DNA from 2 places in the Kitasatospora sp. NPDC057595 genome. Region 2 is predicted to be linked to the other one. Evidence: riboswitches for the same ligand, from Rfam matches in the RefSeq annotation. Region 2 holds a riboswitch; the other holds the start of a gene.
What was found. Region 2 has a riboswitch for cyclic di-AMP ahead of ACFU9E_RS27935 (transglycosylase family protein). Riboswitches for the same ligand answer to the same signal wherever they lie in the genome.

Region 1: linked by a shared signal. The riboswitch ahead of ACFU9E_RS22475 (NlpC/P60 family protein) and the one ahead of ACFU9E_RS27935 (transglycosylase family protein) in region 2 are both predicted to bind cyclic di-AMP.

Annotation. Positions count from the first base shown of each region.
Region 1 covers NZ_JBHVGL010000015.1:36,746-40,629, forward strand. The annotation lists gene ACFU9E_RS22470 (NlpC/P60 family protein) at 1-994, opposite strand, end outside; gene ACFU9E_RS22475 (NlpC/P60 family protein) at 1,244-2,446, opposite strand; cyclic di-AMP (ydaO/yuaA leader) riboswitch at 2,457-2,613, opposite strand; gene ACFU9E_RS22480 (NlpC/P60 family protein) at 2,958-3,884, opposite strand, start outside.
Region 2 covers NZ_JBHVGL010000021.1:158,757-162,640, reverse strand. The annotation lists gene ACFU9E_RS27940 (hypothetical protein) at 1-1,188, opposite strand, end outside; cyclic di-AMP (ydaO/yuaA leader) riboswitch at 1,494-1,620, shown strand; gene ACFU9E_RS27935 (transglycosylase family protein) at 1,607-2,812, shown strand; gene ACFU9E_RS27930 (hypothetical protein) at 2,996-3,196, shown strand; gene ACFU9E_RS27925 (LacI family DNA-binding transcriptional regulator) at 3,293-3,884, opposite strand, start outside.

The DNA of each region.
Region 1 (3,884 bases), on a different contig from region 2:
GGGCGTGCACGATCACCCCGCCGCCGGCGTACATCCCGACGTGGTGCATGTCCCGGTAGAAGATCACCAGGTCTCCCGGCCGCGCTTCGGAGAGGCTGACCCGCTGCCCGGCGTACGCCTGGGCCTGCGAGGTGCGCGGCAGGGTCACTCCGGCCTGCCGCCAGCTCCAGTACATCAGACCGGAGCAGTCGAACGCCTTGGGCCCGGTGGATCCGTAGACGTAGGGCGAACCGATCATCCGCACCGCGGCGGCCAGCGCGGCGGCGCCGCGTTCGGAGGCGGGCGGGGTGCTGCCGAGGTCCAGCCGGTCGGTGCCGCGGGTGACGCGCTGCTCGGCGTCCCGGGCGTCCTGGGCGGCGAGCCGGGCGCGCTCGGCGGTGCCGAGGCTGTTGAGCAGCCGCTGCGCCGTGGCGAGCCGCTGCTGGATCTGCTGCTTGCTCTCGGCCAGCGCCTTGCGGGTCTGCTCCAGCTCGGCGAGCTTGGCGGTGGCCTCGGCCCGGCGCTGGTCGAGCACCCGCTGACGGCCCACCACCTCGTGCAGGGTCTCGTTCTGCCGCTCGGCGGCCTGGTCGAGGGTGCGGGCCCGGGAGAGGTAGCCCTCCGGGTCGGTGGAGAGCATCAGCTGGACGGTCCGGGTCATCCCGCCGCCGCGGTACTCGGCGCCCGCCACGGTGGCGAGGTCGCCGCGCAGCCGGTTGAGCTCGTCCTGGGCGACGGCGATCTGCTGCTGCAGCGTCCCGGTCTCGTTCTGGAGCTTCTGCTGGGCCTCCTGGGCGGCGTTGAACCGCTCCGAGGCCTGCTCGGCCTCGTCGTAGAGCTGCTCCACCTGGGCCTTGACGTCCTTGCGGTCGGCCGGGCCGTCCGGCGAGCCGGGCGCGGCCTGGGCACAGCCGGCGGTCGCCACGCCGAGCGCGGTGGTGGCCGCCGCGGTGAACACCAGCGCCCGGGCGAGCGCGTGCGCACCTGACAGCGGGGAACGGCGGTGCACGGCCATGCGACGTCGGCTCCGATCCTGGGCCCGGCCCGCCGCCGCGCCGGGACGGGCGGCGGTCGAAGCGGGCGTCCGGTGGCAGACGTTAGCGAGTCCGGGCAACCGATTCCAAACCCCTCCGAACCCGAATATTCGGACACTTATCGGACGTCAGATCGGTTCGCGGACCGAGCGCCCCGTCGGGCCGGGGAACGCCGCGGGCCCGGTCCCCCGCATGGGGGACCGGGCCCGACGGAGCCTGCCGACCGTGGGTCAGAGGCGCACGATGGTGTTGACCGGCATGTTGGAGGCCGACTCGTAGCGGACCGACGCGCCCGGCTTCGGGGCGTGGATGACCTGGCCGCCGCCCACGTAGATGCCCACGTGGTGGCGGTCGCCGTAGAAGATCACCAGGTCGCCGGGCTGGGCCTTGGAGATGTCCGACCCGATCTGGGTACCGGCGGTGGCCTGCGCCTGCGAGGTGCGCGGCAGCGACACGCCCGCCTGGGCGTACGCCCAGCCGGTGAGGCCCGAGCAGTCGAAGGAGTTGGGGCCGGTGGCGCCGTAGACGTACGGCGAGCCGAGCTTGCTCTCGGCGGCGGCGATCGCGGCGGCGGCGCGCGAGCCGTTGGCGGCGGGCGCGGCCGGCTTGGTGGCCTCGGCGGCCGGGGCCGACGCGGTCGAGGAGCTCGACGAGCCGGAGGAGCTCGACGAGCCCGAGGACGGCGCGCTCAGGTTGCTGCGGTTGTTGTCCCGGGAGGCGCGCTCGGCGTCGGCCTTCTCCTTGGCGGCCTTGGCGGCCTCGGCCTTGGCGGCGTCCGCCTTCGCCTTGGCCTCGGCGGCGGCCTTCTCCTCGGCCGCGCGGATGGCCTGACGCTCCTGCTCGGTGAGCGTGTTGAGCAGGTCCTGGGCCTTCTGCAGCTTGCCCTGGACCTCCTCCTTGGAGGACTTCAGCTGCTGGGTGGTGGCCTCCAGCTCGCCGAGCTTGGCCTGGGTCTCGGTGCGGTCCTGGTCGAGCCTGCGCTGCTGCTCCTGGAGCTCCTTCAGCGCGCCGGACTGGGTGGAGCCGGCCTGGTTCAGGGCGTCGGCCTGGCTGAGGAAGTTGTCCGGGCTGGCGGAGAGCATCAGCTGGACGGTCTGCGAGATGCCGCCCGTGCGGTACTGCTCGCCGGCGATCTCGGAGAGACCACCCTGCGCCTCGATCACCGAGGCCTGCTGACGGGCCACCTTGTCCTGCAGCTCGGCGACCTGCTTCTGCAGCTCCTGCTGCTTGGCCTGGGCGCCGTTGTACTTCTCGGTGGCGACCTCGGCCTGCTCGTTGAGCTGGTCGACCTGCTCCTTGACCTGATCCTTGGTCGGCGTCGGGTCGGCGTGGGCGCCGGACTGCGCGGAGAGGGCGACGGCAGCGGCGGCCACCCCGGTCAGGATCGAGACACGGGCGCGGCCGGCGGGCTTGGGACGACGATGGGACGCCACGAAGGCGGACTCCTTCTTCCTCATCCGCCTACCGGGTGAGCTGACGGGTTCGGGCGGAAGCGTGCCCTACGACGCCTCACCCGCCGCTCGCGCGGCCGGCCTGGCGCCGATTCACCCCGGAGGAACGTGGTTCCCCGGCTCCGCTCCACAGCGGGCCCCCGACTACTGGGTCCTCACTCGAACGGGCGACCCGAAGGCCCCGTCCCACTGCTTCGCGAACTCGGCGGCGAACCCCGCCGCCACCCAGGCTGGGTGATCGACTGTGCGTGGTTCGAGTCACGACCCTAGTAACAGATCCGTGATCCGTTCAAATCCTTGTCAGAAAAAAGCCGGAAGAATGCCCAAGTTCTTTTGTGAATATGACCGACCGTGACCAACCATCCACGTCCGGCTGATCATTTTCCGTCAGACGGTCGAACGGGCGGGCGAAACGCCAACGCCACCCCCGTGCGGAGGTGGCGCTGATCACAGGAGCCCTCGGCGGGCCGCCCGGGCGTGTCGTGCCGGTCCGTCAGACCCGGCGGATCGTGTTGATCGGCATGGCGTCGGCCTTCATCACCTTCACCACGTCACCGGTGTGCGGCGCGTGCACCACCATGCCGTTGCCGATGTACATGCCGACGTGGCTGCGGTCGCTGCGGTAGATGATCAGGTCGCCCGGCTGGGCCTCGGCCAGCGACGGCACCCGGGTGCCGTAGTTGCCCTGGGCCTGCGAGGTGCGCGGCAGCGAGACGCCGGCCTTCCCGTACGCCCAGACCATCAGACCGGAGCAGTCGAAGGTGCTCGGGCCGGTGGCGCCCCAGACGTACGGCGAGCCCTGCTTGCCCATCGCGTTGGAGACCGCGGCGCCGGCCATGCCGCTGGCCTGCGGCAGGCTGCCCAGGTCGGTGCGCTCGTTGCCGCGCGAGGCGCGGTCGGCCTGCTGCTGCGCCGCCTTCAGCGCGGCGCGGTCGGCGGCGCTCAGCGAGTTCAGCAGGTCCTGGGCTTCCTTGAGCTTCTTGTTGACCTCGGCCTTGGACTGGTTCAGGTCCTTGGTGGTGGTGTCCAGCGAGGCCAGTACGGCGGCCGCCTCGGTCTTCTGCTGGTCGAGCCGGCGCTGCTGGTCCTGCAGGCCCTTGAGCGCCTCGGCCTGGCTGGAGCTGGCCTGCTGCACGCTGGAGGCCTTGTCCAGGTAGCCGGACGGGTCCGAGGAGAGCATCAGCTGGACGGACGGGTCGATGCCGCCGGTGCGGTACTGCTCGCCCGCCACCTCGGACAGCCCGGCCTGGAGCTGGGTCATCTGCTCCTGGCCGCGGGCCACCTGGTCCTGCAGCTGGTCGGCCTGCTTGCGCAGCTGGTCGGCGCGCTCCTTGGCGCCGTTGTACCGCTCGGTGGCCTGCTCGGCCTCCTCCTGCAGCTGGTCGATCTGCGCCTTGACGTCGTCCTTCTTGGGCGACGG
Region 2 (3,884 bases):
GCCGTAGCGGCCGAGCACCGGCGCGGTGACCGGGGCGGTGCCGTCGGCGCCCTTCCAGGTCTCCTTGGTGTCGGCGCGCGGGCCGACCCAGCGCAGCGCGGTGTGCCGGACGTCGGCGCGGCGGGAGCTGGTGAGGTGGACGTGGCTGCGGCCCTTCGCGGTGCCCTCGACCCGGACGCTGCGGGTCAGGTTGAGCACCTCGGCGCCGACGGTGACGCCCCCTCCGGCGGCGACCTTCGGGTGGGGGTGCTTGAGCGGGGTCTCCAGGGTGACGGTGGTTCCGCTGACGGACCGGATGGTGACGAGGTCGTAGCGGTCGGCGAAGCCCTCCTGGTCGGGCGGGCCGGTCGGGGTGACGGCGAGTTCGTCGCCGGGCAGCCAGCCGGCGGGCGGGGCGGCCAGGGCGAGGGCGGTGTCGCCGGCCCTGAGCTCGCCCTCGGCGCGGACCCAGGCGGTCTTGGCGGCGCCGTCCAGCCGCAGGTAGCCCGCGCCGGTGACCCAGAGGCCGACGTCGGTGTCGACCACCTTCATGCCGTCGCCCTGGAAGCGCTTCTCGTCGACGCCGGGGAAGCGCAGGGTGTGGACGTGGGTGCCGTCGGGGGCGAGGGCGAGGGCGCCGCGGACCTCGACGTTGCCGGCGGCGGCGAGGGTGAGGGTGCGGTCGGCGGCGAAGGTGAGCGCGCCGCCGGGCTCGACCAGCAGGGAGCCGACCTCGGCGTCGGTGTCGAGCAGCACCCGGTCGGTGATCCGTACGGCGCCGCGCGGGCCGGGCGGGTTGCCGCCCCAGCCGGCCCGGTCCGACCAGCGGCGTCCGCCCTGGTCCACGGTGGGCGCGGGGGCGGGCTGTTCGGGGGCTCCGCCGACCGGCGGGCCGCTGCCGTCCGTCGGGGCGCCGCCGTGGCCGCCGTCGGGGCCCATCGGTCCAGCGGCCTCGGTCGGGGTCGTCCCGATGACGGCGGCCGGGGTGACGAGCCGGGTCTCGCCGGTCAGCGAGCGGCGCAGGACCTCCTCCCCGCTGATCGCCGCGAAGGCGGTGCCGACGGCGAGCCAGCGCAGTAATGCCCGGCGGGTCAGGTGAGTTCGGGTCGGTTCGGGTGGGATGTCCGCTCTGCGGTGCTTTGCCCGGCGATGCGCTCCAGCCGGCCGAACGGCCGGACGGGAGGCGTCCGGCTCCTCGTCGATGCCCATCGGTGCGTAGCCCTCTCCCCGGACGGCTGCGGCGTGCCGGCGTGCCGCCGACGCTCTGAAGCATAGGCAGTTGCATTGGCCGCCACCGGCGTTGCGGGAAATCGGTCATTTCTGATCATGAAGGGCGGCCATTCGGCCGGGATTTCGTAAACCGTGACGAGAGTCACACATGTTTGCGGTTTGAACGCGCCTCTGCTTAACGTGCTCCCCGTTCGTGGCCACACGGACCCAGTTCGTCCGCGACGCCGAGTCCTGCCGTCGGGCGCACTGGCAGCGCAATGCACCACGGCAGGAGCGGGGGAACCACAGGTAGTTCGCCCAGGACCGGTCCACGGACCGGCCCGGGGCTAGGGGTGAAGCCGCGTCCACAGCGCGGCCGGGCAACTCCAGCCCGAATCCGACAGCTCACCTCGCAGGCGTGGGAGAGGACCGCGTCTTCATGCTGCCCACCAACGGCACCCGACTGTCCGGCCGTACCCGTCGCGCGATCGCCACCCTCGGCGTCGCGGGCATCGGCCTCACCATCCCCTGCCTGACCGCCGGCACCGCCTCGGCCGCCTCCGTCGCCACCTGGGACAAGGTCGCCCAGTGCGAGAGCGGCGGCAACTGGAGCATCAACACCGGCAACGGCTTCTACGGCGGCCTCCAGTTCACCAGCTCCACCTGGGCCTCGTTCGGCGGCACCGGCTACGCCGCGCGTGCCGACCTGGCCACCAAGGACCAGCAGATCGCGATCGCCGAGAAGGTCCTGGCCGTGCAGGGCCCCGGCGCCTGGCCGGTCTGCTCGGTCCAGGCCGGTCTGACCAAGGGCGGCGCCCCGGCCGCGGTGGACACCTCCTCCGCCGCCGCCACCACGCCGGCCGCCCAGACCCCGGCCCCGGCCGCCAAGCCCACCGAGAAGCCCGCCGAGAAGCCCGCCGCGGCCCCGCAGAGCCGGCAGTGGCGTCAGCAGGCCGGTCAGCAGGCCGCCGAGGACTACACCGTGGTCGCCGGCGACTGGCTGTCCACCATCGCCGACCGGCACCAGGTCCAGGGCGGCTGGCAGCGGCTGTACGAGCTCAACCGCGCCACCCTGACCGACGGCCCGCACGCCATCTACCCGGGCCAGCACCTGACCCTCGGCGAGCGCGCCACCGGCCAGGGCTTCGACTGGTTCAACCGCGACCAGGGCGGCGCCCAGGGCCAGGCCCAGACCCCGGCCACCCCGCCGGCGACCAAGCCCGCCGCGCAGGCCGGGACCCCGGCCCCCGCCCCGACCGCCACCGGCAGCATGGCCGCCGCCGTCGCCTTCGCCCAGTCGAAGGTCGGCCAGGCCTACGTCTACGGCGGCACCGGCAACGGCGGCTGGGACTGCTCCGGCCTCACCCAGGCCGCGCTGCGCGCCGCGGGCATCTCCGTCCCGCGTATCGCCGCCGACCAGGCCGCCGCGTCCACCCACGTCTCGCTGGACGCCCTCAAGGCCGGCGACCTGCTGTTCTGGTCCAACAACGGCAAGGACTCCGGCGTCTACCACGTCGCGCTCTACATCGGCGACGGCAAGTACGTCGAGGCCGCCAACCCGAGCTCGGGCGTGCGCGTCCAGACCGTCGCCAACTGGGCCCCGGACTTCGCCGGCCGGGTCTGACCCCGCCACACCGTCACACCTGCCGCACCTGCCGCGCCGAAGCCCCCGGGGAGAGTCCTGCCGCTCCTCCCCGGGGGCTTCGGCCTGCGCGGACGCGCCGGGGCGGGTCCGGGCGCCGGACGGCCGTGGCCAAACGGGGCCGCGGCGGGCATGCTGCTGCCCTGCACCCGAGGAGGAGTCACCATGGCACAGGTCACCGTCTCGCTCGACGCCAATCTCGCGATCGACGTGATGACGCTGTCCGGCACCAGGAGCCCGCAGGACGCCGTCGAACTGATCCTCCGCGACTACCTGGAGCGGGGCCGGCGCACCGGGACCCGCACCGGCGACGCCGCCGACGGCCACCGGGTCTCCCAGGAGCGTCCGAACACCCAGGAGGGCTGAGCCCGGGAAGGCCGAGGAGCCCGGGACCCCCGAAGGACCCGGGCACACCGAAGGGGCCCGGGAGCAGCCTGCTCCCGGGCCCTCTCCCGGGTCCGCTCAGCGCGCGCGGGCGCCGGTCGACCCGCGCATCACCAGCTCCGGCTGGAACATGAACTCCCCGCGCTGCGCGGCGTTCCCGCCGACCTCCTCCAGCAGCGCGTCCACCGCCGCGGTGGCCATCGCCTCCACCGGCTGGCGCACGGTGGTCAGCGGCGGCTCGGTGAAGGCGATCAGTGGCGAGTCGTCGAAGCCGACCACCGAGACGTCCTGCGGCACCGACAGACCCCGCTGCCGGACCGCGCGGATCGCGCCGAGCGCCATCATGTCGCTGCCGCAGACGATCGCCGTGCAGCCCTTGTCGAGCAGCGCCCCGGCCGCCGCGTGCCCGCCCTCCACGCTGAACAGCGTGTGGTGGACGAGCCCCTGCGCCTCCTGCGCGGTGAACCCCAGCACCTCGCGCATGGCCGCGGTGAAGCCCTCGATCTTGCGCAGCACCGGCACGTACCGCTGCTGGCCGACCGCCAGGCCGATCCGCTCGTGGCCGAGTTCGGCCAGGTGCTGGACGGCCATCCACATCGCGGCCCGGTCGTCGGGCGAGATGAACGGCGCGTCGATCCGCTCGCTGTAGCCGTTGATCAGCACGAACGGC